DNA from 4 places in the Serratia sp. TSA_105.2 genome. Region 3 is predicted to be linked to each of the others. Evidence: predicted binding sites of a transcription regulator. Region 3 holds the regulator's gene; each other region holds the start of a gene.

Region 1 (7,675 bases), on a different contig from region 3:
GCAGATCCTGACCTACCACCAGGTGGTGGGATTGTTGCGCAGCGGCGATCGGGTAACGGGCGTGCGCGTTTACGACCATCAGAATCAGCGGCGCTATGAGCTGCACGCGTCGGTGGTGGTCAACGCCGCCGGCATCTGGGGCCAGCAGATCGCCGAATACGCCGATTTGCGCATCCGCATGTTCCCGGCCAAGGGGGCGCTGCTGATCCTCGGCCACCGCATCAACAACATGGTGATCAACCGCTGCCGCAAACCGGCAGACGCCGACATCCTGGTGCCGGGCGACACCATCTCGTTGATCGGTACTACCTCGACCCATATCGACTACGACCAAATTGACAACATGCTGGTGACCCCGCAGGAAGTGGACATTCTGATCCGCGAGGGGGCGCTGCTGGCGCCCACCCTGGCGCAGACCCGCATTCTGCGTGCCTACGCCGGGGTACGGCCGCTGGTGGCCAGCGACGACGATCCCAGCGGGCGCAACGTCAGCCGCGGCATCGTGCTGCTCGATCACGCCAGCCGCGACGGGCTGGAAGGGTTTATCACCATCACCGGCGGCAAGCTGATGACTTACCGCCTGATGGCGGAGTGGGCCACCGACAAGGTGTGCGAGAAGCTTGGCGTAAACCGCCCGTGCACCACCGCGCAGGACGCGTTGCCCGGCTCCCGCCAGTCGGCGGAGGAAACGGTGCGCAGCGTGGTTTCACTGCCCGCCAGTATTCGCGGCTCAGCAATTTATCGCCACGGCGATCGCGCCAGCCAGGTGCCGGCGGCCGATCGGCTCGACACCAGCCTGGTGTGCGAATGCGAGGCGGTGACCGCCGGGGAAGTGCGCTATGCGGTCAACTCGCTGACCGTCAATAACCTGGTGGATCTGCGCCGCCGCACCCGCGTCGGCATGGGCACCTGCCAGGGGGAACTCTGCGCCTGCCGCGCCGCCGGGCTGCTGACGCGCTTTAACGTCAGCACGCCGCAGCAGTCCATCGCGCAGCTGTCGCAGTTCCTCAACGAACGGTGGAAAGGCGTACGGCCGATCGCCTGGGGCGATGCGCTGCGCGAGAGCGAATTTACCAGCTGGGTTTACCAGGGGTTATGCGGGCTTGAGGCCCAGGCCGACAAGGAGCAGGAGGCGGATGATGCGATTTGACGTAGTGATGATTGGCGGCGGCCTGGCGGGTCTGAGCTGCGCTATTGCCGTAGCCGAACAGGGCAAGCGCTGCGCGGTGGTCAGTTCTGGCCAGAGCGCGCTCTACTTCTCCTCCGGCTCGCTCGATCTGCTGGCGAGATTGCCGGACGGCACGCCGGTCGAGATGCCGCTGGCGGCGTTGCCGCAGTTGGCGCAGCAGGCGCCGCAGCATCCGTATGCCCTGATCGGGCCCGGCCGGGTGGCGGCGCTGTCCGCCGCCGCGCAGCGGCTGCTGGCGCGCTGCGGGCTGAACCTGCAGGGCGAGGGCGCCAATAACCATCTGCGCATTACGCCGCTCGGCACGCGCCGCGCCACCTGGCTCAGCCCGCAGGCGATCCCGACGCTGCCGCTGACCGGCCAACTGCCGTGGCGGCGCATCGCGGTGATCGGCATCGAAGGGTTTCTCGACTTCCAGCCGCAGATGGCCGCCGACTCCCTGAGCCGCGAGCTCGGCGTAGAGACGGAGGTGGCGTATCTGCACATGCCGGCGCTGGACAGATTGCGCAATAACCCCAGTGAGTTCCGCGCGGTGAACATTGCCCGGGTACTGGATTTGATGGAAAGCCTGCCGCCGATGGCCGAGGAGCTGCGGCGGTTGGCGGGCGAGGCCGACGCGCTCTTCCTGCCGGCCTGTTTGGGATTGGAGGACGACGCGTCGCTGGCGGTGCTGCAGGATGCGGTCGGCAAACCGATCCGGCTGCTGCCGACGCTGCCGCCTTCGGTGCCCGGCATGCGCTTGCATCAGGCGCTGCGGCGGCGTTTCCAACAGCTGGGCGGCGTTTTCATGCCTGGCGACAGCGTGCTGCGCGCCGAGTGTGAAGCCGGCCGCGTCACCGGCCTGTATACCCGCAACCACGGCGATATCCCGCTGCGGGCGCAGCAGGTGGTGCTGGCCAGCGGCAGCTTCTTCAGCAACGGGCTGGTGGCGGATTTTGACGGGGTGCGCGAGCCGATCTTCGGGCTGGACGTACACAGCCGCGCCGATCGCGCCGACTGGAGCCAGCGCGAGCTGTTCGCGCCGCAACCTTATCTGCAGTTTGGCGTGCGTACCGACGGCAGACTGCGGGCGATGAAACAGGGAATGCCGTTCGACAATCTGTATGCCATCGGCGCGGTCGCCGGCGGCTACGATCCGCTGCAGCAGGGCTGCGGCGCCGGCGTGTCATTGATCGGTGCGCTGCACGTCGCGCAGCAGATCGCCGCGGAGGAAAACGCATGAGCCTGCATCAGGACCACAGCTTTGAAAGCTGCATCAAATGCACCGTCTGCACCACCTACTGCCCGGTCGCCAAAGTGAACCCGCTCTATCCGGGGCCAAAACAGGCGGGGCCGGACGGCGAGCGGCTGCGGCTGAAAGATCCGGCGCTGTACGACGAAGCGCTGAAATACTGCACCAACTGCAAGCGTTGTGAAGTGGCCTGCCCGTCCGACGTCAAAATCGGCGACATCATTCAGCGCGCCCGCGCCGACTTCGCCCAGAGCAAGCCGACGCTGCGCGACGCCATCCTCAGCCACACCGACATCATGGGATCGCTGTCGACGCCGTTCGCGCCGATCGTTAACGCCGCTACCGGGCTGAAACCGATGCGCAAGCTGTTGGACAAGGCGCTGAAGATCGATCACCGTCGCGAACTGCCGAAATACTCGTTCGGCACCTTCCGCCGCTGGTACCGGCAACAGGCGAAAACTCAGCAGCGTTATGCCGAGCAGGTGGCGTTTTTCCACGGCTGCTTCGTCAACTATAACCATCCGCAGCTGGGCAAGGATTTGATCCGGGTGTTCAACGCGCTGGATATCGGCGTGCAGTTGCTGAAACGCGAGAAATGCTGTGGCGTGCCGCTGATCGCCAACGGGTTTATCGAGCAGGCCAAAAAGCAGGCCAGGGTCAACGCCGAGTCGCTGCATGAAGCGGTGCTGGAGCACGGCATTCCGGTGGTGGCGACCTCATCGAGCTGTACCTTCACCCTGCGCGACGAATACCCGCATCTGCTGGACGTGGACACCACCCCGGTGCGCGATCGGGTGGAGCTGGCGACGCGCTATCTCTATCGCCTGATCAATCAGGGGCGCAGCCTGCCGCTGAAGCACACGCCGCTGCGGGTGGCTTATCACACGCCGTGCCATATGGAGAAGATGGGCTGGACCGCCTACACGCTGGAGCTGCTGCGGCAGATACCGGGGCTGGAGCTGGTGGTGCTGGATTCGCAGTGCTGCGGCATCGCCGGCACCTACGGGTTCAAATCGGAGAACTACGCCACTTCGCAAGGCATCGGCGCGCCGCTGTTCCGGCAGATAGAAGAGAGCGGGGTGGATCTGGTGGTGACCGACTGCGAGACCTGCAAATGGCAGATAGAAATGTCCACCAGCAAGCGCTGCGAACATCCGATCACCCTGCTGGCGCAGGCGTTGGCATAAAAACTCAAGGGCCGGCAAGCCGGCCCTCTGTGGGATTACTGCTTCAGCTTCAGGGTGGAGATGATGCCTTCGGCTTCGGTCTGCGCCTGCTGCTGATTGTCCGCCGGCAGCGTTACCTGAATGGTCAGCATGTTGTTGTTCAGCGAACCGATCAGGACGGAGGAATAGGCTTTTTCACCGCCGCTGGTGATGATGCTGTCCAACTGACGCAGCGGCACGCCGTTGACGTCGAGCGCTTTGTTGGTGATCACCTGCAGGTTGGCGTCACGCGCGCGCTGGGTATTCTCCAGGCGATTGGCCAGGGTCTCCAGGCTGTCGGCGGTCTTGTCGCCCAGGATGACGATCACCGCGCGCTGGCCGGTGCTGTCTGCGTAAACATGCATGTTGTTGGCCTGGTTGCCCAGCTTGCCGCTCTGATCCGCCATGCCAACCGGCAGGGTGAACGCCAGTTTACCGTCCAGCAGGCTGACCTGCTGCTCAGCCGGCGCGCTGGCCGCCGCGCCGTCTGGCGCTGCCTTGGTGTCTTTGGTGTTGCCGTCGCAGGCCGCGAGGCCAAGCGCCAGCAGGCTGATACCCATCAATTTCGCTACTTTACGCATCGGGCTTCCTTATTCCTTTCCGGTAGGGATTCACTGCCGTATCGCAACCTATTCCAGGTTGAAATGCAAGGCAGATGTTGTCACAAGTTTTTTTCCAGTAATAGCCGATAATCAGCCACTTCGCCTTTCTTTTCCAGCTGAACAATCTGATAGTGGTGGGCGAGCAGCATCGTCAGCATGGCACGGAACCGGTTACGGGTTTTGACCGTCAGCTGGCGATAGCCCTGCGCCCGCGCCCAGCGTTCCTGTTCGGCCAACAAAGCCTGCGCCACGCCGTGGTGACGAAACGCCGGCAGCACCCCGCCCAGCCAGCTGTAAAACACCGTTTCCTGCCGTTGATAACCGAGCTTGAAACCGGCCGGTTGGCCGTCGATTTCGGCGATCAACAGGCTGGCGGGGGTGGCGCCGATGCGCCGCTGCAGATCGGCCAGGCTATGCAGGCCGCCGAATTCGGGGATGCGTTGGTAAAGGCGGTGGATTTCTTCGAGCGTGGCGGTGCGGACGATTGGGGTCATGAGCGGCCTCCAAAGGATAGGGCCGCCCAGAATAACACGACTCAGCTCGGCTGCAGGCTGCCGCTGCGCGCTGCGATGCGTTTGAGCAGCATGTTCAGCAACACGCCGTACATCGGCAGGAAGAACAGCAGGCAGATCATCACCTTGAAGCTGTAATCCACCAACGCGATCTCCACCCAGTTGTTGGCCATAAAGGGATCGCTGCTCTTGTAGAAGGCGATGAAGAAGAACGCCAGCGTATCGCTGATGTTGCCGAGGAACATCGCCGCCGCCGGCGCCACCCACCAGGCGCTGCGCTGGCGCAGGCGGTTGAAGACGTGAACGTCGAGGATCTGGCCGAGCACGTAGGCCATAAAGCTGGCCACGGCGATGCGCGCCACGAACAGGTTAAAACTGCCCAGCGCTGCGAAGCCCTGCCACTCTCCCTGATAGGTGACGGTGGAGATCACGTAAGAGATGAACAGCGCCGGCACCATCACCGCCAGGATAATCCGTCGCGCCAGCGGCGCGCCGAAGATGCGCACGGTCAGATCGGTTGCGAGGAAGATAAACGGGAAGGTAAAGGCGCCCCAGGTGGTATGGAAGCCGAAAACGGTGATCGGCAGCTGCACCAGGTAGTTGCTGGAGGTAATGATGGCGATATGAAACAGCGAAAGCCAGACCAACGCCGTGAAGCGCTGCTGTGCGGTAAACGAATACATGTTGTAGCCTTTTTAGCAGTGGGGTGAGGGAACCCAGTGTGTCTTGTCAAAACAGCAAAAAACGCTGCGCGGCGGCATGATACGCGTTTGCGCAACCAATGCAATGGTTAAATTTAACGCAAACGTTAACGCATCTTGCGCAGAAAAACTACCGGCGTAAACTAGGCGCTAATGAGATGCGGCGAGCGTTCGCCGCTCGTTTTTGAACGAGAAAAATTGCATGACTGACTTATTTGCCCAGGCAGACCAGACGCTCGACGCGCTGGGCCTGCGTTGCCCGGAACCGGTAATGATGGTGCGCAAAACCGTGCGCCATATGGACAACGGCGAAACGCTGCTGATTATTGCCGACGATCCGGCCACTACCCGCGATATTCCGGGGTTTTGCCGCTTTATGGAGCACACGCTGGTGGCGCAGGAGACCGAGCAGGCGCCATACCGTTATTTGCTGCGTAAAGGCGTATAACGGCGACAAGGTCGCGTTGATGAAGGAAAAGTCTCTTTCCCCGAAATGACAACGGGCGCAGTATGCCGCGCCCGTATTGGTTTCCGAACTTAGCTGCGCTTTTTCAACAGCCGCAGCGCGTTGGCGGTGACCAGCGCGGTGGCGCCGGAGTCTGCCAGCACCGCCAGCCACAAACCGGTCAGCCCCAGCAGGCTGGTGATCAGGAATACCCCCTTCAGCCCCAATGCGATGGTGATGTTCTGCCGTATATTGGCGTGGGTGGCGCGCGAGATGCGGATCATCTCCGCGACGCCCACCAGCCGGTTGTGGGTCAGGGCGGCGTCGGCGGTTTCCAATGCCACGTCGGTGCCACTGCCCATGGCGATGCCGATGCTGGAGGCCTTCATCGCCGGGGCGTCGTTGATCCCGTCGCCGATCATCGCCGTCGGGCGCAGTTCGCTCAGTTCGGTGACCGCGCTGACCTTATCTTCCGGCAGCAGACCGGCGCGATAGTCGAGGCCCAGCTCGCCGGCGATCGCCGCGGCGGCGCGCGGGTTGTCGCCGGTCAGCATCACGCCGCGAATACCCAGCGCGTTCAGTTCCGCTATCGCCTGTTTGGCGTCGCCGCGCAGGGTATCGCGCAGCGCCAGCAAGCCGATGGGCGCGCCGTCTTCCAGCACCACCACCGCCGTTTTGCCGGCGTTTTCCAGCTTGTCTACCTGGCTCTGCCATTGGGCGCCGAGCAGGCCCGGTGCCAGCTTGCCCGGCGCGCTGATCAGCACGGTCTTGCCGTCCACGATCCCTTCCACGCCGACGCCGGCCAGCGCGCGGCGTGCCTGCGCCAGCGGCAGCTCCGTCCCGCTTTCGGCGGCGCGGTTGATGATCGCCTGCGCCAGCGGATGATGTGAACCGGCTTCCACCGCAGCGGCAAGCTGCAGCAGCTGCTGTTCGGTGAGCGCGCCGATTGGCAGCACGTCGGTCACCGTCGGCTTGCCTTCGGTCAGGGTGCCGGTTTTATCGAAGGCGATAGTTTGGATCTGGCCCAGTTGCTCCAGCGCCGCACCGCCTTTAATCAGCGCGCCGCGCCGCGTGGCGGCCGCCAGCCCGGATGTAATGGCCGCCGGGGTCGAGATCACCAATGCGCATGGGCAGCCGATCAGCAGCAGCGTCAGGCCGCGATAGATCCAGGTCTCCCACGGCTGCGAGAACAGCAGCGGCGGCACCAAGATCACCGCGACGGCCAGCAGCATAATGGCCGGGGTGTAATAACGGCTGAACCGATCGAGGAAGCGTTCGATCGGCGCGCGGCGCTCTTCGGCCTCTTCAATCAGCTGCAAAATGCGGTCGATGGCGTTTTTGCCGGGCTCGGAGATCACCTTCATCTGCGCCGCCTGATCGACGGACAGGCTGCCGGCGGCCACTTTCTCACCCTGTTGGCGCTCGACCGGCACCGATTCGCCGGTCAGGGCGCTTTCGTCGAAGCTGGCGAACGGATTGAGCAGCTCGGCGTCGGCCGGCAGGCGCCCGCCGGGCGCGATTTCAATCACGTCGCCCGGACGCAGGCTGGCGACCGGCACGCGTTTGCGCTCCGCACCTTGCAGCAGCAGCGCATCTTCCGGCACCAGCTCCATCAGCGCCGTCACCCCGCGCCGTGCGCGGTTGGCGGCGTAGGATTCCAGCAGTTCACCGACCATAAACAGCAGCAGCACCATCGCCGCCTCGGCGGTGGCGCCGATGAACAGCGCGCCGATGGCCGCCACGCTCATCAGCGTTTCGATGGCGAACGGCGTGCCGGAACGAATCAGACGCAG
Region 2 (7,675 bases), on a different contig from region 3:
CCGCTGCTCGACGTTGATGTCGATATTAAAATCGGGGTACAGCTCATACAGCGAGCGCACCTCTACCTCGGGAAGATCCCTCACCGCCTGCAGCAGGCGCTGATTGGCATGCGAATGCCGGGGATACGGGTGAGCATAAATTATCAGAATCATTGTTATCGTCGTTCCTTCGTTCCTTGCCAATACACCAAGCATATACCAATCACACAGGGTGACAGTTTGCCCACTGATTGATAGCGGAAATTTTTAACGCCTGCCGACAAATTCGCTGAATAAAAAAGGGCGCTGCATCTGCAGCGCCCCTGGCCTAGCGTTATCGCACGGTTACTTGCCGATGCGCGCGTGCATTTCCTGCACCGACGTGACCTGCTCGGTCGGATCCGCTTTCAGCGCCATCGCGGTGGCGAAGCCGCCGTTCAACGTGGTGTCGTAGTGCACCTTGTACTGCAGGGCGCTGCGGCGAATCAGCTTGGAGTCCTCAATCGCCTGACGACCGGCCGTGGTGTTGACGATGTAGGTGTACTCGCCATTCTTGATACGGTCCTGGATGTGCGGACGCCCTTCGTGCACCTTGTTGACCAGGCGCGGGTTGATGCCCGCTTCGCCCAGCACCACCGCGGTGCCGTGGGTGGCGTCCAGCTCGAAGCCTTGCTTCAGCAGGCTGGCGGCCAAATCGACCACGCGAGCCTTGTCGCCTTCACGCACCGACAGCAACGCGCGGCCCTGTTTCTTCATGCCCGAGTTGCTGCCCAGCATCGCTTTGGAGAAAGCCTCCGCGAAGGTGCGGCCCACGCCCATCACTTCCCCGGTAGAGCGCATTTCCGGCCCCAGAATCGGGTCGACGCCCGGGAATTTGTTGAACGGCAGCACCACTTCTTTCACCGAGTAGTACGGCGGGATAATTTCTTCGGTCACGCCCTGCTCGACCAGCGTTTTGCCCGCCATTACGCGCGCGGCCACTTTAGCCAGCGGCACGCCGGTCGCTTTGGACACGAACGGCACGGTGCGCGCGGCGCGCGGGTTCACTTCAATCAGGTAGACTTCGTTGTCTTTCACCGCGAACTGCACGTTCATCAGGCCGCGCACCTGCAGCTCGAACGCCAGTTTTTCCACCTGGCGACGCATCACGTCCTGAATTTCCTGGCTCAGGGTGTATGCCGGCAGCGAACACGCGGAGTCGCCGGAGTGCACGCCCGCTTGCTCGATGTGCTCCATGATGCCGCCAATCAGCACGCGCTCGCCGTCGCAGATGGCGTCGACGTCCACTTCCACCGCGTCGTCCAGGAAGCGGTCCAGCAATACCGGCGCATCGTTGGACACGCTGACCGCAGTCTGGAAGTAACGGCGCAGATCGATTTCGTCATACACGATTTCCATCGCTCGGCCGCCCAGCACGTAGGAAGGGCGCACCACCAGCGGATAGCCGATGCCCGCCGCCTTCTCCACCGCCTGCTCGATGGCAGTGACGGTGGCGTTGGCCGGCTGCTTCAGGCCCAGACGGTTAACCGCCTGCTGGAAGCGCTCGCGGTCTTCGGCGCGGTCGATGGCGTCCGGGCTGGTGCCGATGATCGGCACGCCCGCGGCTTCCAGCTCGCGCGCCAGCTTCAGCGGGGTCTGGCCGCCGTACTGCACGATCACGCCCTTCGGCTTCTCGATGCGCACGATCTCCAGCACGTCTTCCAGCGTTACCGGCTCGAAGTACAAACGGTCGGAGGTGTCGTAGTCGGTGGAAACGGTTTCCGGGTTGCAGTTGACCATGATGGTCTCGTAGCCGTCTTCGCGCAGCGCCAGCGAGGCGTGCACGCAGCAGTAGTCGAACTCGATGCCCTGGCCGATACGGTTCGGCCCGCCGCCCAACACCATCACTTTCGGCCGGTCGTTGGTCGGGTTGGACTCGCACTCTTCTTCATAGGTGGAGTACATGTAGGCGGTGTCGGTGGCGAATTCCGCCGCGCAGGTATCCACACGCTTGTACACCGGATGCAGGCCGTGGCTGTGGCGCAGCTTGCGAATTTCGCTCTCGGCGACGCCGGCCAGCTTGGCCAGACGCGCATCGGCGAAGCCCTTGCGCTTCAGGGTGCGCAGGAACGCTTTGTCCAGGCCGTTGATGCCCGCTTCGGCCACCTGCTCTTCCAGGCGCACCAGTTCTTCAATCTGCACCAGGAACCAGCGGTCGACGTTGGTCAGGTTAAAGACGCCGTCAACCGACAGCCCGGCGCGGAAGGCGTCGGCGATATACCAGATGCGGTCAGAGCCGGCGTCTTTCAGCTCGCGGCGGATCTTGGTCAGCGCTTCCGGATCGTCCAGGCTCACTTTCGGATCGAAGCCGGTGGCGCCCACTTCCAGACCGCGCAGCGCTTTTTGCAGCGACTCCTGCTGGGTGCGGCCGATGGCCATCACTTCGCCGACCGACTTCATCTGGGTGGTCAGGCGGTCGTTGGCACCGGCGAACTTCTCGAAGTTGAAGCGCGGGATCTTGGTCACGACGTAGTCGATGGACGGTTCGAACGATGCCGGGGTGCGGCCGCCGGTGATGTCGTTCATCAGCTCATCGAGGGTGTAACCCACCGCCAGCTTGGCGGCGATCTTGGCGATAGGGAAACCGGTGGCTTTCGACGCCAGCGCCGAAGAGCGCGACACGCGCGGGTTCATTTCGATAACGATCAGGCGGCCGGTTTTCGGGTTGACCGAGAACTGCACGTTGGAGCCGCCGGTTTCGACGCCGATCTCACGCAGCACCGCCATCGAGGCGTTGCGCATGATTTGGTATTCCTTGTCGGTCAGGGTCTGCGCCGGTGCGACGGTGATCGAGTCGCCGGTGTGGATGCCCATGGCGTCGAAGTTTTCGATGGAGCAGACGATGATGCAGTTGTCGTTCTTATCGCGCACCACCTCCATCTCGTACTCTTTCCAACCGATCAGCGATTCGTCGATCAGCAGTTCTTTGGTCGGTGACAGGTCGAGGCCACGTTCGCAGATCTCTTCGAACTCTTCGCGGTTGTAGGCGATGCCGCCGCCGGTGCCGCCCATGGTAAAGGAAGGGCGGATGATGCACGGGAAGCCGACGTCAGCGGCTACCGCCAGCGCTTCTTCCATGGTATGCGCGATGCCGGAACGCGCGGTGTCCAGACCGATTTTCTTCATCGCCACGTCGAAACGGCGACGGTCTTCGGCCTTGTCGATCGCATCGGCGGTCGCGCCGATCATGGTAACGCCGAACTCGGCCAGTACGCCCTGACGTTCCAGCTCCAGCGCGCAGTTCAGCGCCGTCTGGCCGCCCATGGTCGGCAGCACCGCATCCGGACGCTCTTTTTCGATGATCTTGCGCACCACTTCCCAGTGGATCGGCTCGATATAGGTCGCATCAGCCATTTCCGGGTCGGTCATGATGGTCGCCGGGTTGGAGTTGACCAGAATGACGCGGTAACCCTCTTCGCGCAGCGCTTTACACGCCTGGGCACCCGAGTAGTCGAACTCACACGCCTGGCCGATAACGATCGGGCCAGCGCCGAGGATCAGGATGCTTTTTATGTCTGTACGTTTTGGCATTTTTTACTGCTCCTGATTATTTGGCGTTAGAACGGTAAGTCTCAATCAGTTCGATGAAGTGATCGAACAGCGGCGCGGCATCGTGCGGGCCTGGGCTGGCTTCCGGGTGACCCTGGAAGCTGAACGCTGCTTTGTCGGTGCGGTGAATGCCCTGCACCGTGTGGTCGAACAGCGATTTGTGCGTGACGCGCAGGTTCGCCGGCAGGTTGTTTTCATCGACGGCGAAGCCGTGGTTCTGCGCGGTGATCATCACGGTGTTGTTGTCCAGATCCTTCACCGGGTGGTTGCCGCCGTGGTGGCCGAGTTTCATCTTCATGGTTTTCGCCCCGCTGGCCAGCGCCAGCAGCTGGTGGCCCAGGCAGATGCCGAACACCGGAATGTCGGTTTCCAGGAACTGTTTGATGGCGGCGATGGCGTAGTCGCAAGGCTCCGGGTCGCCCGGGCCGTTGGATAGGAAGATGCCGTCCGGATTCATTTTCAGCACCTCGTCGGCCGGGGTCTGCGCCGGCACCACGGTCAGGCGGCAGCCGCGATCCACCAGCATGCGCAGGATGTTGCGCTTGGCGCCGTAGTCGTAAGCCACCACGTGGAACGGCAGTTCCGCGGCGGTCTTGGCTTCAGGCAGGTCGCCTTCAAGCGTCCAGCTGCCTTGCTGCCAGCTGTAGGCCTCTTGGGTGGTGACCTCTTTCGCCAGATCCATGCCCTTCAACCCCGGGAAACCTTGCGCCTTGGCCAGGGCCAGCGCGGCGTCCGGCGAGTCGGCGGCGATGATGCAGCCGTTCTGGGCGCCCTTCTCGCGCAGCAGGCGGGTTAATTTACGGGTATCGATATCGGCGATTGCCACGATGTTGTGACGCTTGAGGTAGTCGGACAGGCTTTCTTCGTTGCGGTAGTTGCTGGCGATCAGCGGGAGGTCACGAATGACGAGGCCTTGGGCGTGTACTGCGGAGGATTCTTCGTCGGAAGCATTGGTGCCGACATTGCCGATATGAGGATAAGTAAGAGTAACGATCTGGCGGGAATAGGAAGGATCAGTGAGGATTTCTTGATAACCGGTCATCGACGTATTGAAGACCACTTCCCCCACTGCCGTTCCCTCTGCCCCGATGGCCCGACCGTGGAATTGGGTTCCGTCTTCCAGAACCAATAGCGCTGACTTTATCAAAACATCCTCCGAGGAATAATCAATCACAATATTTGCATATTAATTCAGATGTCGCGATCTAAATCAATGCAAAAACCGTCCGCGAGGCCAATTTTTGGCAAATTGGGCGCATTTTAATGATGAGTGCCTGGCTTGTCTACCCAAACTGCCGTTTTTTGTTTTATTTTTGCAGTTCTCGGCGCTCATGCGGCTTGAGCGGCGATAAAAACACAGAAAACCAGGGCTGGAAAACGGTTGCGGGGAAGAATGACGGGAAACGGTGCTGGAATGGGCTCAAAAAGACGCTGAAATGAGATTCTGCGGATAAAAATGGGATGATTAGCAAGATAAACGACAACAAACAGCAATCAAAGCAGCAAAGCATAGCCAACGCTTTATTTTTCATGTTAAAAAAAAGGACAATAAAATTATTGTCCGATTATCATAGCATTATGACCAATACAACCACATCACGATGGTATGCAAATAAATTATAATTGGTCCAAATTCAACACATCACGCATATCAAACAGACCTTTATCCCGGTTATGCAACCAGGCGGCCGCGCGCACCGCGCCGCTGGCAAAAGTCATCCGGCTGGAGGCCTTATGGGTGATTTCCACCCGTTCACCGATGTCGGCGAACATCGCGGTGTGCTCGCCGACGATATCGCCGGCGCGAATGGTGGCAAAGCCGATGCTTTTCGGATCGCGTTCGCCGGTATGGCCTTCGCGCGCATAGACCGCGCAGCTTTTCAGGTCGCGCCCCAGCGCGCCGGCGATCGCTTCGCCCATGGCCAACGCCGTGCCCGACGGCGCATCCACTTTGTGGCGGTGGTGCGCCTCAACGATTTCGATATCGGTATAGTCGCCCATCACCTGCGCGGCCTTCTCCAGCAATTTCAGTACCAGGTTGACGCCGACGCTGAAGTTGGCGGCGAACACGATGCCGATATGCTGCGCCGCATCGCGGATCGCCTGTTTGCCGGCGTCATCGAAGCCGGTAGTGCCAATCACCATCGCCTTGTGGTGCGCCACGCAAAAATCCAGGTAGCCCCGGGTGCTTTCCGGGCGGGTAAAGTCGATCAAAATATCGAACTCGCTCGCCACTTTCTCCAGGCTGTCGCTCACTTTGATACCCAGCGCGCCGATGCCCGCCAGTTCACCGGCGTCGACGCCGACCAGGCTGGAGCCCGGACGCGACAGCGCCGCCCCCAACACCACGCCTTCCGCCTGCTGCACCGCCTGGATCAACTGACGGCCCATCCGGCCGCCGGCGCCCGCAATCGCAATGCGGATTTGTGAATCACTCATGCTTGCTCTCTTCTTGATTTGACGCCTATCCCATTAGGCTATCGATTCAGGGTAACCGCCCCGCTTCAGCGTCGCCAGAGGATTCATTTCATAATTAGAAAATTATGATATTCCTCCGTTCTCATCAGCGGCGCTGTCGTGAGATTAACATTCAACCGATTTGGCGGCCTGCGACGATTGTACATAATCATGCAGTTTCCATCGCAAAAAAATGCAGAAAAAAGGCGCCGAAAACGGCGCCTGAGGAAGGAAGAACGGCGAGGTCAGGCGGTAATGGCGGCCACTTCGTTGGCGATCGCCGTCAGCGCGTCGTGGCGGGCATAGTCCTCACGTACCAGCGCCGCGCGTTGCCGATAGATCGGCTGTTGCAGAATGCGCGTCGCCGCCGCCAGGATCTGTTCGGCGGTCGGCGTGCTGGTGTGCAGGCTGATGCCGCAGCCGGCGGCCACCACGCGCGCGGCCGCCTCCAGCTTGTCCTCGCCGGTGCCGGCGACGATCAGCGGCACACCGCTGTCCAGCGCATAGTTGATCGAGCCGTAACCGCCGTTGGTGATCAGCAGCGCCGCCTCCGGCAGCCAGCGTTCGAAGGAGATAAACTTCCGCACTCTGGCATTGCCTGGCAGTGCGTCCATCAGCCCTTCCGTCCCCCGCCCGCCGGTGGTGGCCAGCACCCGCACCGGCAAATGCGCCAGCGCTTGCAGCGTCGGCACGATCAGCTGATGCAAATCGACATTGGCCAACGTGCCCTGAGACACGATCACCAATGGCCGACGATCGTCCGCCTCCCACAGCGTCTCTTCCGCCGCCGGCTGGCCGCCGCTGCGCAGCGGGCCGACGAAGCGCACGCCGCTCGGCAGATCGTCACGCTCATATTCCAGCGCCGTGGTGGCCAATTGCAGGAAACGCTCGCAGCCGCCGATCAACGCATCGGTAAACGGACGATTCAGCGCCCGCCCGCCCGCCTGCACCAGCGCCGCATCGAAGCTCTGCTGTACTTCATCAAGCAGCACGCGCGTTTCTTCATCCACCAGCTGCTCACGGGTCAACGCCTGCGGCAGCAGCGCCGGCGGAATACGCGGGCCATAAAAAATAGCATCGCGTGAAGAATACGACAGCGGCGTGACGCCGATACCGAAGACCGGCGGCCGCTCGGCGGACTGCAGCAGCGGCAGCACGCCGTAGAAGCAGTTCTCCACCATCAGCAGATCGGTCTTTTCGGCGGCGATGGCCGTACGCAGCTGCCGATCCAGCAACGGGATCGGTGCGGCGAAGAAATCCTTCAGCGCCAGCGCCATCTGCGCATTGCCCGGCGGCAGCGCGGCGCGCGCCGGAAAGTGCTCTTCCAGGTGGCGATAATCGAAATCCACCTGCGCGTCGAACGGCACGAAGTTCGCGCCCGCCGCCTCGGCGCGTTCGCGAAACAGCGCGCCGGTCATCACCCGCACCTGATGCCCTTGGGCAATCAGGTGGCGAGCGATAGCCAACATCGGGTAGACGTGCCCCGGAGTGGCGACCGCCGCCATCAGTATCCTTGCCATAATGCTCCTTTACGCTTCTGCGTTGGCCGGCTTCAGCGCCAGATTGGCGCACACCGGGTTGCTCTGAATATGCACGCGCTGCAAATGACGTGCGGAACGGGCGGTAAAACCTTCACGGCCGTGCAACAGCG
Region 3 (7,675 bases):
ACGGCTGCTGCCTGACCGTGACCGCGGTGGAAGGCAACCGCGTCAGCTTCGATTTGATCAAGGAAACGTTGCGCCTGACCAACCTCGGCGACCTGGCGCTGGGCGACATCGTCAATATCGAGCGCGCGGCAAAGTTCAATGACGAAATTGGCGGCCATTTGATGTCCGGCCATATTATCTGCACGGCGGAAGTGGCCAAGATTTATACCTCGGAAAATAATCGCCAGGTATGGCTGCGCATGCCGAATGCGGAATTGATGAAATATGTGCTGCACAAAGGTTTCATCGGCATCGACGGCATTAGCCTGACCATCGGCGAAGTGGTGAATAACCGTTTCTGTGTGCACCTGATCCCGGAAACGCTGGATCGCACCACGCTGGGTAAGAAACGCCTGGGTGACAAGGTGAACATCGAAATCGATCCGCAAACGCAGGCGGTGGTGGACACCGTCGAGCGCGTGCTGGCCAACCGGGAAGCGACGCTGGCGGCGGCGATGGCGCCGGCGCACAAAGACTGACAGCGATTCCGGCGTTGCCGCCGGTATCGAATCATAAGCAGAGAGGAGAAACGCGTGAAGTTTTATGGGAAAACGTTGTTGTTAACCGCGTTGCTGGCGCTGAGCGCCTGCAGCAGCTCACCTGAGCAGGGCGCCGGCGCGCAAATGGCCGATGCGGACGATACCTGCGGTGCTTCGCAGTATCAAAACTTCGTCGGTAAGCCGATGACCTCGCTGGAAGGCGTGCGGATCGACGCCAAGGTGCGCGCCATTCCGTACAACTCTGCCGTCACCATGGATTTCAACCTGCGCCGCCTGAACTTCCTCGGCGATAGCAACGATAAAATCATTCGCGTTTACTGCGGTTAACCCGCAGGGTCCGAAAGAGCAAAAAAAAGCCCCGGCGATGATGTTGCCGGGGCTTTTTCATTGGGGGAAACGTTCAGCGCGCGACGCGAATGCCGCCTTCAACGCCTTTCGGGCTGAACACCACCTGCCACAGCTGCAGATCGCGCGCCCGGAAGGCGCCGGCGCAGGCGTTCAGGTAGTAGCTGAACATCCGCTCGAAGCGTTCGGAATAGCGCGGGGCAAGCTGTGGCCACGCCTGTTTGAAGCGTTCGAACCAGGCCATCAGCGTGCGATCGTAGTCGGCACCGATGTTGTGCCAGTCTTCCATCACGAAATGGCCCTCGCTGGCTTCGGCGATATGGCTCACTGAAGGCAGGCAGCCGTTCGGGAAAATGTACTTGTTGATCCACGGATCGACGTTCATGTCGGTTTTGTTGGAGCCGATGGTGTGCAGCAGGAACAGGCCGTGCGGCGCCAGATTGCGCTCTACCACGTTGAAATAGGTGCGGTAGTTTTTCGGCCCGACGTGCTCGAACATACCGACGGACACGATGCGGTCGAACTGCTGATGCAGATCGCGGTAATCCTGCAGCAGGATCTGCACATCCAGCCCGGCGCAGCGCGCCTGAGCCAGCTTCTGCTGTTCGGCAGAAATGGTTACGCCGACCACTGACACGCCGTAATGCTTCGCCGCATAGGCGGAAAGACCGCCCCAGCCGCAGCCGATGTCCAGCAGGCGCATACCTGGCTGCAGCTGCAGTTTTTCGCAGATCATCCGCAGCTTCGCTTCCTGCGCTTCCTCCAGCGTGGTGGCGTCTTTCCAGTAGCCGCAGGAATATTGCATGTAAGGATCGAGCATCAGGGTAAACAGATCGTTGCCGAGATCGTAATGTTCTTTGCCGACGATCCAGGCGCGCTTTTTCGATTGCAGGTTGGTCAGGCGCGCGGCGGCGATACGCAGGGTATCTTTCAGGTGGTGGGGGAGTTTCTTCTCCAGCCCGGCGCTGACCACGCGCTGGAAGAACATATCCAGCCGTTCGCACTCCCACCAACCGTCCATGTAGCTTTCGCCCAGGCCCAGCGACCCTTGCTGCAGGACGCGTTTAAAGAAATCGGGATTTTTAACCTGAATATCGAAAGGGCGCGATCCGTTGATTTCAATGCCGGCCAGACCGAGCATTTCGTGCGCGATACGGTACCACTGATTGTCCTGGATGCTCAGATCTTCTATACACGATGAACTCATAGCTTCTCCATCACCTTCTTCTGACTGATGACCCGTTAGGAAACAGCTTAGACAATTTCTGCGGGTGCATACGTTTACCGGCGGAAAATAGGCCCGCGGCGTCTGATATCCGACTATGAACAGAGGAAATTTAAAGAAACGACCCGGCGCGAACGGCGCGGGATAAACGCATCCTTAAAAAAAGAGTGTGACGCAAAGCGCGTACACAAGTGCTAATTGAGATATAGAGATTATAAGGTGTTACTTTACAAGGTTGTTTTTGAGTATAGGCGTGCCGAGACGTTGACTCAACTGTAAATCGCACTCGGCACGCATATTCTTTAAGTGATTATTAAACTTGGTAATTATGACGCTGAGTTAGCATGTTCCCGCTGCGCCTTTTGCTGCGCGTCAACTGCTTTTCCCCGCTGCAGGAAATACCCCAGCGCGGCCAGGATCACCGTCGATACCATTACCGTCACCGTCGCCAACAGCGGCTGGGCAATGAACGCCGACACCAGCATGCTCGCCACAAAGCACAGCCCCAGCTGCAGCGTATTTTGCAGCGCGGCGGCCTTGCCGCTGCTTTCCGGGAACGGCATCAGCGCATTAGCCACCATGATCGGATAGCCGGCGCCGTTGACCAGCGCCATCACGCAGAACGGGATCAGCAGCGTGGTGAGCGTCGGTGCGGTCAGGGTCGCCACCAGATACAGCGCCACCATGCTGACACCATAAGCTACCAGCAGCCACGGCAGCAGGGTTTTGCCATTGATGCGCTTCAGCGCGGCACGGCAGCCATAGCCCCCCAGCAGGAAAGCCAGCGTCTGCGGCACATAGCTCAGACCGATGTCGCTCGGGCCATAGCCCATATCACCGAGGATGAACGGCGAGCCGGTCAGCCAGGCGAAGAAGCCTGCCGAGCAGGCGGCGTACATGGCGACGTTGCCGCTGAACACCGGGGATTTCAACAGTCGCCAGAAGCTGACGCCGTTTTTTGGCGCCTCGGCGGTGGGCTGCGTTTTGGCACGCTCTTTGAGCATCAGCGTCGGCAGCAGCAACAGTACGGTGATGGCCAGCAGCACGGCGAAGATTGCACGCCAGCTGGCGTGGTTCAACAGCCAGGCGCCCAGCAGCGGCGCCAGCGCCGGAGACAGCGCGACCAGCGGCATGATGGTGGCGAATACGCGATTGGCCTGGCCTTCGCGATAGCGGTCGACCACCAGCGCTTGCCAGATGGCGGCGGCGGAACAGACGCCGACGGCCTGAATAAAGCGCAGGATCCAGAGCTGCACGGCGTTCTCTACCCACAGCATGCCCAGGCAGCCGAGGCCGAACAGCGTCAGGCCGATCAATAATACCGGTTTGCGGCCCAGACGGTCGGAGAGCGGCCCCCACAGCAGCTGCGCGAAGGCGAAGCCGGCCAGGAAGATGCTCAGGCTGGCGCTCACCGCGCCGGCGGAAATTTGCAGTTCCTCCCGCATGGCGCCGAAGGCGGGGAGGTACATATCGGTCGCCAGATAACCCAGCATGCTCAGGCCGGCGAGGTAGAACATAAAGCCAAAGGAATTTCGCATGGTATTTCTCGTTAATATTTTAGTGTCGCAGGTTTTTAGCGCCGGCCAGTGTATCCGGCTGGATCTCTGCTTGTGAAACGGTAATATTTGCAAAGTGCTGTTAAAAAAATTGAAGGCAAAGCGATGTGGTCTGAATATTCTCTTGAAGTGGTCGACGCAGTGGCGCGTACCGGCAGTTTCAGCGCGGCGGCGCAGGAGCTGCACCGGGTGCCGTCGGCGGTGAGCTATACCGTACGGCAGCTGGAGCAATGGCTGGCGGTGCCGCTGTTTGAGCGGCGCCACCGCGACGTGGAGTTGACGCCGGCCGGCGCGCTGTTTATCAAGGATGCGCGAGTTGTTATCAAAAAAATGCTCGACACCCGCCGCCACTGTCAGCAGGTGGCCAACGGATGGCGCGGCCAGCTGAATATCGCGGTCGACATCATCGTCAAACCGCAGCGCAGCCGTCAGCTGGTGTTGGATTTCTACCGTCATTTCCCCGACGTCGAATTGATGCTGCAACCCGAGGTGTTCAACGGCGTGTGGGATGCCTTGGTGGACGGCAGGGCGGATATGGCGATCGGCGCCACCCGTGCGGTGCCGGTCGGCGGCGGTTTCGCCTTCCGCGACATGGGTTATATGAACTGGCTGTGCGTGGTCAGCCCGCAACATCCGCTGGCGCAGTTGACGGGGCCGCTGAATGACGATCAGCTGCGGCCGTACCCTTCGCTTTGCCTGGAGGACACCTCGCGCAATCTGCCCAAGCGCGTCACCTGGACGCTGGATAACCAGCGGCGGCTGGTGGTGCCGGACTGGACTTCGGCGCTCGACTGTTTGTGCGCCGGGCTGTGCGTCGGCATGATGCCGGCGCATCGGGCGCTGCCGCGGGTGCAGCGCGGTGAGTTGAAGGCGTTGCAGCTGCAGCAGCCGTTTCCTGCCAGCCCTTGCTGCCTGACCTGGCAGCAGGATAAACCGTCACCGGCGATGAGCTGGCTGCTGGCGTATCTGGGCGATGGGGAAACGCTGAATCAGGAGTGGCTGAGCGAGGTGGAACCGGAAGCCGCGCAGGCTTCCGGCGCGGGGGATTAGCGGCGGTAGTCGATGAACGGGCCGTCGGCGACCGAGCGGCGTTCGATCAGCTTCGGATGCACTTCGATCACCTGCGACTCTTCGCGTTTGCTGATAATGCGATCCAGCAGCATGGTGAAGGCCATTTCGCCCAGACGCTCTTTCGGCTGGTGAATGGTAGTCAGCGCCGGGGTGAAGTAGCGGGCGTTGCGCACGTTGTCATAGCCGATCACAGAAATATCCTGTGGCACCCGCAGCCCCAGCTCGTCGGCCGCGCAGATGGCGCCCATCGCCATGATGTCGCCGCCGCAGAATACCGCGGTCGGCCGCTGTTTTTGCGACAGGATTTGGTGCATCGCCTTGTAGCCGGACTCCGGCTCAAAGTCACCCTGGACGATCCACTCTTCGCGGATGTCGATATGCGCTTCCTGCAGCGCCTTCATAAAGCCCTGATGACGGCCGCCGCCGGTGTTGCGCGACAGCTGGCCCGGAATGGCGCCGATATCGCGGTGGCCGCGCTCGATCAGGTAACGGCCGGCCAGATAGCCGCCTTCGAACGCGTTATCGATGATGGTATCGGTGAAGTCGCCGCGCGCAGCGCCCCAGTCCATCACCACCATCGGGATATTACGGTAGTCTTCCAGCATGCCCAGCAGCTGATCGGGGTACTCGGAGCACATGACCAGCAGGCCGTCGACGCGTTTTTGCGCCAGCATCGCCAGATAGGCGCGCTGCTTATCCAGATTATTGTGTGAGTTGCACAGGATCAGGGTGTAGCCCTTGCTGTAGCAGCTGTTTTCCACCGCCTCGATCACTTCGGCAAAGTAGGGCGCTTCGCTCGAGGTGGCCAGCAGGCCGATCGACTTGGTGTGATTGACTTTCAGGCTGCGCGCCACGGCGCTCGGCGAGTAGTGCAGTTCTTTGATGGCGGCCCACACGGCCGCTTTGGTCTCTTCGGCGACGAAACGAGTCTTATTGATGACGTGGGAAACGGTGGTGGTGGAAACGCCCGCGCGTTTGGCCACATCTTTAATCGTTGCCATGTAAGGAATGACTCCTGAACTCACATGTTTACAGCATGTAAGTGTGATGTTAATCGTTTGCCTACGTAGATCCTTCTCCAGAGAAGCGAAAACTGAGTTTTTAGTGTGTTGAAGTCTTCAGCGCTTAATCAGGAGGGGCATGGATGCCGGTACGCAGTTGTGAACTGCGAATTTTGTCGCATATTGAACAAAAGTGGAAGAGGTAATCGAGATTATAAACCGGGAAATGATAACAAGATTTTGTCGGCGAACTGTGGGAAAATGATTTGACGTACTAATTGTGCGCCTTTTATCCTTAGGAAAGCCCATTTTAAAGGAGTTGTCATGGATACCGAATTGAAGATGTCGCTGTTCACCACCGTCTGCGCGTTAGCGGTCATTATCGCTTTCAGCTTCGTTGCCGCGTTGAACTGATTTACCCCCGGTTATAAAAAAGGCGCAGCCTGGCTGCGCCTCATCACCTCAGAACCTGCGCTTACGCCAGGTTTTCCGCGGCGAAGGTCCAGTTGACCAACGCCCAGAAGTTTTCCAGGTATTTTGGACGCGCATTGCGGTAATCGATGTAATACGCGTGTTCCCACACGTCAACGGTCAGCAGCGGTTTGTCTTCACCGGTCAGCGGGGTGGCCGCGTTGGAGGTGTTGACGATCGCCAGCGCGCCGTCTGGTTTTTTCACCAGCCAGGTCCAGCCGGCGCCGAAGTTTTTCACTGCGGCATCGGTGAACTGCTCTTTGAACGCAGCGAAGGAGCCGAAGGATTTGACGATCGCCGCCGCCAGTTCGCCCTGCGGTTCACCGCCGCCCTGTGGCGACAGGCAGTGCCAGTAGAAGGTGTGGTTCCACACCTGCGCGGCATTGTTGAAGACGCCGCCGTTAGAGGTCTTGATGATCTCTTCGAGCGATTTGCCCTCGAACTCGCTGCCTTTCACCAGGTTGTTCAGGTTAACCACGTAGGTATTGTGGTGTTTGCCGTAGTGGTATTCCAGGGTCTCAGCGGAGATGTGCGGCTCGAGCGCGTTTTTCTCATACGGTAATGCAGGTAATTCAAACGACATTGCTTCCTCCTTTACAGCGCCATTCGCTTTCCGCCGGGGCGAGAGTCATATGGGCCGTTTTTTATTGTGGTCTTTCAATCTTAACAATTTTCATCATAAAAAACAGGAAGAAAAGCGAGAAATGCGCGTGGGGTGGTGCGATGGGCGAGAGCTTGAGCAGGCGGTTGCGACCGGGACCGCAACCGCGCAGAGCAGGGAATTAACGGATAGTTTTCGGCGTTACTACGCGGCGTGCGCCGATGTAGTGGTTCTGCCAATAGTCGTTGTCGAGCTGGCTGATGCGGATCTCTTCGCCGGTGCGCGGCGACTGGATGAATTTGCCGTTGCCGAGGTAGACGCCAACATGGTCCGCCACGCCGCGGTTGTTGATGCGGAAGAACACCAGATCGCCGCTTTCCAGCTCGCTTTTCTTGATCGGCGCCGCGTCGCGCAGGTGATACATTTCGTTGGCGGTGCGCGGCATTTTGATTTTCACCACGTCTTTATAGGCGTAATAGATAAGGCCGCTGCAGTCGAAGCCGGTGCGCGGCGAACTGCCGCCCCAGCGGTAAGGTTTGCCCATCTGCCCCATCAGCTTGGCCATCGCGGTCTGCTTGGCATGCTGGTAGCGTTTTTTGTGCGCCGGGCTGAGTTTTAACGGTTTTTCGTCACGCGCCAGTTTGGCGGTGGCCATACCGGCTTCGCGGTGGCGACCATAGCCTTTTTTATAGCCCTTTTTCGGCGGGGTGACTTTAATCTTGGCGGTTTTCTGCGCTTTGGCCTTGGGTTTGGCGCTGGCGATCTTTTTCGCGCTTTTCTCGCTTTTCGTCTTGGCGGCCCTGGTTTTTTTCGCAGGGGCCGTCACTTTGGCTTTTTTAGCGGCTTTGTCCGCTTTCTTTTTTCTG
Region 4 (7,675 bases), 470 kb from region 3:
ATCGCCGCCGGTGACCAGATTGAACAGCGCGCGCCCGTTGGACAGGCGATCCAACGTCGCCGCCTGGCGCGCCGCCAGCGTAGGGGAGATGATGCCCGGCCGCAGCGCGACCAAAAACTTCAGCCGCTGGGTGACCGGGATCAGCGAGGCGGCCACCAGCCAGGAGTCTTCGCACGAGCGGCCGGTGGGGATCAGTACCCCACCGAATCCCAGCCGATCCGCCGCCTGGGCGATCTGCTGCAAATAACCGTGATCGACGCTGCGCGCGCCCTGTGCGCTGCCAAGATAGTGGCCGTCGCCGTGGGTGGGTAAAAACCAGAAAACGTTCAGGCTCATCGTTAATCTTCTCCCATGAGTTATTGTGCGCTTGGGCGCCAGATGCGTTGCGAGATGTCAACCTTCACCGGCACCAGCCGGTTGGCGTAAAACAGGTCGGCGGTTTGCTGCTGCGCGGCGATCGTCCGCGCATCGAGCGGTGTGATGGCGGTCGGCGGGCGGTGATCCAGATAGCTGGCGATCACCGGTTCCGGCAGCCCCATGGCGTTAGCCAGCAGGGTCACGCTTTGCGCCCGGTCGCTGCGGGTGAGCGCATCGGCCTGGGTCAGCACCGTCAAAACCTGGCTGATAAAGGCGCCGTTGGCTTCAACATAGGGGCGTGCCGCCAGATAGAAGGAACCGGTCTGGTTCAGATCGGTGCCGTCGCCGAGCACCCGTACGCCGCCCTGCAGCAGTGCGGCGGAATAATAAGGATCCCAGATGGCCCAGGCGTCGACGTTGCCCTGTTGGAAGGCGGCTCGCGCATCGGCGGGCGTCAGATAGGCGGGCTGGATATCGGTGAACTGCAGGCCGGCCTTTTGCAGCGATCGCAGCAGCAGGTTGTGCGAGCTGGATCCTTTCTGGAAGGCGACCTTATGGCCTTTCAGATCGGCGACGGTTTTGATCGGGCTGTTTTCCGGCACCAGGATCACTTCTGCCTTGGGTTTGGGCGGCTCAACGCCGACATACAGCAGGTCCGCGCCGGCAGCCTGCGCGAAGATCGGCGGAATATCGCCGGTGCTGCCCAGATCGATGCTGCCGACGTTCAGGGCCTCCAGCATCTGCGGGCCGGCGGGAAACTCGATCCAGCTGATGCGGGTGGCGGGGAAACGTTCCTCCAGCAGCCGGTGGCTCTTCGCCAGCACCAGGCTGACCGATCCTTTTTGGTAGCCGATGCGGAACTGCGCCGGATCCTGCGCAGCGGCGGCATTGGCCCAGACCAGCGACAGCAGGCCGGTGAGGGTAGCGGCGCTCAGCCAGCGCCGTAAAGCGATGCGTTTTTTCATTCAGGCTCTCCTTTTCCAGGCCTTTCAGGCAGTCTGTCGCGCTGCCAGCGGCGAGGCGACGCGCAGCGCGGGCGGTCTGCGGCGGCCAAGCGCCAGATAGAAACTGGCGAGCGCTTCTTCCAACCGGGCGGCGACGGCGTCGGTGAGCGTGGCGCCTTCGCCGGTCAATTGGATCTGGCTGTCGTCGGCGAATACGCCGTGCAGCACTTCCTGCGCTTTCAGCGCCGCCAGCACCGGTTTCAGCGCATAGTCCACCGCCAACATGTGGCCGACAGAACCGCCGGTTGCCAGTGGCAGCACCACCTTATGATCCAGCGCGCGTTCCGGCAGCAGATCCAGTAAGGTCTTCAGCGCGCCGGAGAACGACGCTTTATAAACCGGCGTGGAAATCAGCAGGCCGTCGGCCTGCGCCAACTGCTCGGCAAACGCCTTGATCGCCGGGCTGTTGAAGTTGGCGTACAGCAGGTCTTCGGCATCGAAGTCGTGCAGGGTATAAGCCGTCACTTCCACCCCTTGCTGCCGCAGCCAGTTCTGACTCAGCGCGAGCAGCGCCGCGGAACGTGATGGGATGCGTGGGCTGCCGGCCAGTGATATAACGCGCATTGCCACTCCTTATAACTAAAAGTTAGGTTTAATTAGAAAATCAATGAGAAGTGTTTTAAACCTACCAGCAACCGGGCGCGTTTTTTAAATCTCATTTTTTGATTTGGATATGCGTAAAAGCGGATTGGCGCCGATTTGGTGGTGAAGTAGGGAAAACGATTGCGTAAAAACGGCTTTTTTTGCCTTTAATCAATTCCAATTAGGCGGGGGATACCGGATAATACGCCCCCGGTTTGCAACCGGGAAATCAGGAGAGTCCATGTACTACCCCCTCATCAGGAAAGCGTTGTTCCAGCTCGATCCGGAACGCGCGCACGAAGTGACCTTTCGTCAGCTCAGCCGTATTGCCGGCACCCCATTAGCGTTTCTTGTCCGCCAGTCCGTGCCGACCAAACCGGTCAGCTGCATGGGGCTGTCGTTTAAAAATCCGCTGGGATTGGCCGCCGGTCTGGATAAAAACGGCGAGTGCATCGATGCGTTCGGCGCGATGGGCTTCGGCCATGTGGAAGTCGGCACCGTGACGCCGCGCCCGCAGCCGGGCAACGACAAGCCGCGCTTGTTCCGCGTGGTTGAGGCGGAAGGCCTGATCAACCGCATGGGGTTCAATAACCATGGCGTGGACAATCTGGTTGAAAACGTTAAGAAATCCCATTTCGGCGGCATTCTTGGGATCAATATCGGCAAGAATAAAGACACCCCGGTCGAACAGGGTAAAGACGATTATTTGATCTGCATGGATAAAGTTTATCCGTATGCCGGTTATATCGCGATTAACATTTCTTCACCGAATACGCCGGGGTTACGATCCTTACAGTATGGCGAAGCGCTGGACGATCTTTTGGCTGCGATTAAAAATAAGCAGCAGGAATTGCATGCGCGCCATCACAAATATGTGCCGGTAGCGGTAAAGATCGCGCCGGATCTTTCAGAAGAAGAATTGATCCAAATTGCCGATAGCCTGGTGCGGCATAATATCGATGGCGTGATCGCCACCAATACCACATTGGATCGAAAATTGATCCAGGGGCTGAATTACTGCGAACAAGCGGGCGGGTTAAGTGGGCGTCCGTTGCAATCACGCAGCACGGAAGTGATCCGTCGTCTCTCCACCGAACTGCAAGGGCGCCTGCCGATTATCGGCGTAGGCGGCATCGATTCGCTGACGGCGGCGCGCGAAAAAATGGAAGCCGGCGCGAGCCTGCTGCAAATTTATTCCGGCTTTATCTATCATGGCCCGCGTTTGATTAAAGATATCGTTACCCATATCTAATATTTTTCCTCTCATTTTATTCCGGGGGTTTATTTCTGCCCCCGGCTCGTCTATATTTTGTTCGTTAGCATAAATATCGTTCGCGGAATTATCCGATGTTTAAGCTATTTTATCGGTGATAAAATCGCCTTTTAGGGTGAGTGCGGCGTAGGCATAGGCAGCGAGAAGGATACGAAATGAAGATAAAACCTGACGATAATTGGCGTTGGTATTTTGATGCCGAACACGATCGGCTAATGCTGGATTTAGCTAATGGTATGATCTTCCGTTCACGTTTCCCGGCCAAAATGTTAACGCCGGACGCCTTCGATGAATGCGCTTTTTGCGTGGATGACGCCGCCCTTTATTTCACCTATGAAGAACAGTGCAAACAGGTCAAGCTTAGCCATGAACAGCGTGCCGAGCTGGTGTTGAATGCGCTGGTCGCCTACCGCTTCCTGAAACCACTGATGCCGAAGAGCTGGCATTTCTCGCAGCAGCATTACCCGCTGCAGCCGAAAAACGGCGAGCTGGCGGCGGTGAAAGTGATGGAAAGTGGCGTGGAAGCGCGCTTGCTGGTGGTAGAGGCAGGGGATAACGCCAGCCTGTGCCTGCTGGCGCAAAATCAGCTGACGGTCGCCGGCCGCACCATGGTATTGGGCGACGCCATCAAAGTGATGCACGATCGGCTGAAACCCTGCGCGCAGGATGAAAGCGCCGCCCCGGCTTATGACAGGGCGGTATAGGGCGGATTACGCCAGGGTCAAATCACTTTTCGGGATGCAGCTGCAGCACAGGATGGTGCCGTTGTCGCCCAGCGCGCTTTTCTTCAGGGGCGCGACTTCACCGCTCAGCAACGTAATGCGGCAACTGCCGCAAATCCCGGCGCGGCAGGAGTAAGGTACGCGGATGCCTTGCTGTTCCAACTGCTCGAGCAATATCTGCTGGTTGTTGCCGGTAAACACCTTTCCTTCGTATTCGATAGTGACGCTGTGCTCGCTGTCTTGCGGCGCTTGCACGCTCTCCACCACTTTGCCGGCGCCATAAGGGCGCGGCGGCTTGGTCGACAGCACTTCCACCGTATCGCCCACGCGGATGATGCCGCTGTTGCGCGCGATCATATTCTGGCCGAAATCGATGTCGCCGTTGTCGGCGGAGCGGAATTTTTGCAGCGTACTCAGCGGTTCGCCGCTCGGATGCTTGCGGCCGCGCTCGGTGCTGACAGTGGTGAGCACGCAGCGGCTGCAGGGCTTCACCAGATCGAACATGACGTCGCCGACGCGGATCACCTGCCAGCCGTCCTCGGCCCAGGCGGTTGCGCCGCTCACCACCAGATTGGGGCGGAACTGCTCCAGCTTGATGCTGCCGGGGCAGCGCTGCTGCAGATCGTTGAACGAAGCCTGGTTAATCAGCAGATAAGGATAGCCGTCGGCAAACGTCAGCGGGATCTCGGGGTGCTTCTTCACCCGGCGGGTCAACTCCGGCCCCAGCCAGCGCAGCTGCACGTCGCGCTGGAAATAGCCGCTCAGCCAGCGGTTGATCTCATCCGGCGCGATCAGCGCGGTGAAATGATTGCCCCACACCTCGGTCGGCTGCGGTGCGGCGGCGAAGTCGCTGAAGCGAATGGCGGCGCTTTCGCCGTCCGGCGCGGTCAGGAATAGCCCGTCCGGCAGCAGCGCCGGCGTGAACAGCACCATCTGCGGGTATTGGCGCGCGGTAATAAAGGTGCCATCCGGCTCGGTGATCATAAAGTTGCGGTCGAAGGCCAGACCGCTGCTGCCGACCTGGGCGTAAGAAAGCTGCAGACCGCGCAGTGATTTAACCGGATGGACGTAGAGTCTGGAAAGCGTGATCACCCTTATCTCCGTGCGATTATTAAATAGAAGGGAGCAACTTTATGACAAGCGGTGCGGATTAGCTATAATGCGCAACAATTTTCTTTTTGGTGATAAGCACGATATGAACTCTCTGTTTGCCAGCACGGCGCGTGGATTGGAAGAACTGTTAAAAAGCGAGCTGGAAGCGCTTGGCGCTCACGACTGCAAAGTGGTGCAGGGTGGGGTACATTTTCAGGGTGACGATCGTCTTCTGTACCAAAGCCTGCTGTGGAGCCGCCTGGCTTCGCGCATTCTGTTGCCGCTGAACGAATTCCGCGTGCACAGCGATCTGGATCTCTACCTCGGGGTGCTGGCGATAGACTGGCCGAGCATTTTTGGCGTGGATAAAACCTTTGCCGTGCATTTCAGCGGCGTGAACGAAGAGATCCGCAATAGCCAGTATGGCGCGCTGAAGGTGAAAGACGCCATCGTCGACAGCTTCACCCGCAAACTTGACCAACGCCCGACGGTCGCCAAGCAGCAGCCGGATATTCGCGTTAACGTCTTCCTGCAGCGCGATATGGCCAGCGTGGCGCTCGATCTGAGCGGTGAAGGCCTGCATCAGCGCGGTTACCGCGATCTCACCGGCCAGGCGCCGCTGAAGGAAAACCTGGCGGCCGCCATCGTTCTGCGTTCCGGCTGGCAGCCGGGCACGCCGATGCTCGATCCGATGTGCGGTTCCGGCACGCTCTTGATCGAAGCGGCAATGATCGCTGCCGATCGTGCGCCGGGCCTGCACCGCCAACGCTGGGGCTTCAGCGCCTGGAACGGCCACAACGCCGAACTGTGGCGTGAAGTCACCACCGAAGCGCAGGTGCGCGCACGCCGCGGCCTGCAGGAAACCGCCTCTCGCTTCTTCGGTTCCGATATCGATCGCCGGGTGATTGAAATGGCGCGCGGCAACGCCCGCCGCGCCGGCGTTGCCGAGCTAATCACCTTCAACGTCGGTGACGTGGCGCGCTTGACCAATCCGCTGCCGGAAGGCCCGCACGGCACCGTGATCAGCAACCCGCCGTACGGTGAGCGTCTGGAAAGCGAACCGGCGCTGATCGCGCTGCACAACATGCTGGGCCGCGTGATGAAAAGCGCCTTCGGCGGCTGGCAGCTTTCGCTGTTCAGCGCCTCGCCGGAGCTGTTGAGCTGCCTGCAGCTGCGCGCCGAGCGCCAGTTCAAGGCGAAAAACGGCCCGCTGGAGTGCGTGCAGAAAAACTATCAGCTGGCGGCGAACCCGGCCGGCGCCACTACCGGCGGCGTGCAGGTGGCGGAAGATTTCGCCAACCGTCTGCGCAAGAACTTGAAGAAGCTCGACAAGTGGGCGAAACAGCAGGGCATTGAATGCTACCGCCTGTACGATGCCGATCTGCCAGAATACAACGTCGCGGTGGACCGCTACGGCAGCAAGGTGGTGGTGCAGGAATATGCGCCGCCGAAAACCGTCGATGCGCAAAAAGCGCGTCAGCGCCTGTTCGATGTGATCAACGCGACGCTGGCGGTGCTGGAATTGCCGTCGAATCAGCTGATCCTGAAAACCCGCGAGCGGCAGAAGGGTAAGAACCAGTACGAGAAACTGGCGCAGAAAGGCGAATTCCTGCTGGTGGAAGAGTATAACGCCAAGCTGTGGGTCAACCTGACCGACTATCTCGATACCGGCCTGTTCCTCGATCACCGCATCGCGCGCCGCATGCTGGGCGAGATGAGCAACGGCAAGGACTTCCTCAACCTGTTCGCCTATACCGGCACCGCCAGCGTGCACGCCGGGCTGGGTGGCGCGCGCAGCACCACCACGGTGGACATGTCGCGTACCTATCTGGAATGGGCGGAGAAGAACCTGCGCGCCAACGGCCTGACCGGCCGTCAGCATCGGTTGATCCAGGCCGACTGCCTGTCGTGGCTGAGCAACGCCAACGAACAGTTCGACGTGATCTTCATCGATCCGCCGACGTTCTCCAACTCCAAGCGGATGGAGAACACTTTTGACGTGCAGCGCGATCATCTGGCGCTGATGAAAGATTTGAAACGGTTGCTGCGCCGTAACGGAACCATCATGTTCTCGAACAACAAGCGCGGTTTCCAAATGGATATGGCAGGGCTGAGCGCGCTGGGCCTGGAGGCGAAAGAGATCACCGCCAAGACGCTGTCGCAGGACTTTGCCCGTAACCGTCAGATCCACAACTGCTGGCTGGTGACTCACGCCGGCGAAGGAAAATAATTACTATGTCGTTAATCAGCATGTCCGGTGCCTGGCTCTCTTTCAGCGATGCGCCGCTTTTAGACAACACCGAAATTCATATCGAAGACAACGAGCGCGTGTGTTTGGTCGGGCGCAACGGCGCCGGTAAGTCCACGCTGCTGAAGATCCTTGGCAAAGAGATCCCGCTGGACGACGGCCGGGTGATCTACGAACAGGATCTGATCGTGGCGCGCCTGCAACAGGATCCGCCGCGCAATATCGGCGGCAGCGTGTTCGACTTCGTGGCCGAAGGCGTCGCGGAGCAGGCGGAACACCTGAAGGCGTATCATGCGATTTCCCACCTGGTGGAGAGCGATCCGAGCGAGAAAAACCTGGCGCGCATGGCGCAAATCATGGAGATCCTCGACCACCAGGGGCTCTGGCAGCTTGACAG

The links. Region 3 encodes PurR, which represses purine synthesis genes. Its sites were predicted from a motif close to CANGCAAACGTTTGCNTG; they were not measured.
Positions count from the first base shown of each region.
Region 1: a site for PurR is predicted at 5,535-5,552, ahead of tusA (sulfurtransferase TusA). Genes of this name have one in related genera too.
Region 2: a site for PurR is predicted at 4,938-4,955, ahead of carA (glutamine-hydrolyzing carbamoyl-phosphate synthase small subunit). Genes of this name have one in related genera too.
Region 4: a site for PurR is predicted at 2,074-2,091, ahead of pyrD (quinone-dependent dihydroorotate dehydrogenase). Genes of this name have one in related genera too.

Region 1 is NZ_JBQZFT010000006.1:6,022-13,696, reverse strand. It holds gene glpA (anaerobic glycerol-3-phosphate dehydrogenase subunit A) at 1-1,150, shown strand, start outside; gene glpB (glycerol-3-phosphate dehydrogenase subunit GlpB) at 1,140-2,408, shown strand; gene glpC (anaerobic glycerol-3-phosphate dehydrogenase subunit GlpC) at 2,405-3,604, shown strand; gene ACUTSC_RS17675 (DcrB family lipoprotein) at 3,640-4,203, opposite strand; gene ACUTSC_RS17670 (GNAT family N-acetyltransferase) at 4,284-4,718, opposite strand; gene ACUTSC_RS17665 (7-cyano-7-deazaguanine/7-aminomethyl-7-deazaguanine transporter) at 4,760-5,419, opposite strand; gene tusA (sulfurtransferase TusA) at 5,640-5,885, shown strand; gene ACUTSC_RS17655 (zinc/cadmium/mercury/lead-transporting ATPase) at 5,975-7,675, opposite strand, start outside.
Region 2 is NZ_JBQZFT010000004.1:309,124-316,798, reverse strand. It holds gene kefF (glutathione-regulated potassium-efflux system oxidoreductase KefF) at 1-153, opposite strand, end outside; gene carB (carbamoyl-phosphate synthase large subunit) at 325-3,549, opposite strand; gene carA (glutamine-hydrolyzing carbamoyl-phosphate synthase small subunit) at 3,566-4,714, opposite strand; gene dapB (4-hydroxy-tetrahydrodipicolinate reductase) at 5,185-6,006, opposite strand; gene ACUTSC_RS15680 (nucleotide disphospho-sugar-binding domain-containing protein) at 6,270-7,529, opposite strand; gene ACUTSC_RS15675 (TauD/TfdA dioxygenase family protein) at 7,554-7,675, opposite strand, start outside.
Region 3 is NZ_JBQZFT010000001.1:847,026-854,700, reverse strand. It holds gene ACUTSC_RS03845 (riboflavin synthase) at 1-518, shown strand, start outside; gene ACUTSC_RS03840 (I78 family peptidase inhibitor) at 573-866, shown strand; gene cfa (cyclopropane fatty acyl phospholipid synthase) at 940-2,091, opposite strand; gene punC (purine nucleoside transporter PunC) at 2,436-3,647, opposite strand; gene punR (DNA-binding transcriptional activator PunR) at 3,771-4,715, shown strand; gene purR (HTH-type transcriptional repressor PurR) at 4,712-5,737, opposite strand; gene cydH (cytochrome bd-I oxidase subunit CydH) at 6,062-6,151, shown strand; gene sodB (superoxide dismutase [Fe]) at 6,213-6,791, opposite strand; gene ACUTSC_RS03805 (NlpC/P60 family protein) at 6,991-7,675, opposite strand, start outside.
Region 4 is NZ_JBQZFT010000001.1:1,315,074-1,322,748, reverse strand. It holds gene ssuD (FMNH2-dependent alkanesulfonate monooxygenase) at 1-336, opposite strand, end outside; gene ACUTSC_RS06280 (sulfonate ABC transporter substrate-binding protein) at 357-1,322, opposite strand; gene ssuE (NADPH-dependent FMN reductase) at 1,347-1,925, opposite strand; gene pyrD (quinone-dependent dihydroorotate dehydrogenase) at 2,185-3,195, shown strand; gene ACUTSC_RS06265 (cell division protein ZapC) at 3,372-3,920, shown strand; gene ACUTSC_RS06260 (YcbX family protein) at 3,927-5,030, opposite strand; gene rlmKL (bifunctional 23S rRNA (guanine(2069)-N(7))-methyltransferase RlmK/23S rRNA (guanine(2445)-N(2))-methyltransferase RlmL) at 5,134-7,260, shown strand; gene ACUTSC_RS06250 (ABC transporter ATP-binding protein) at 7,266-7,675, shown strand, end outside.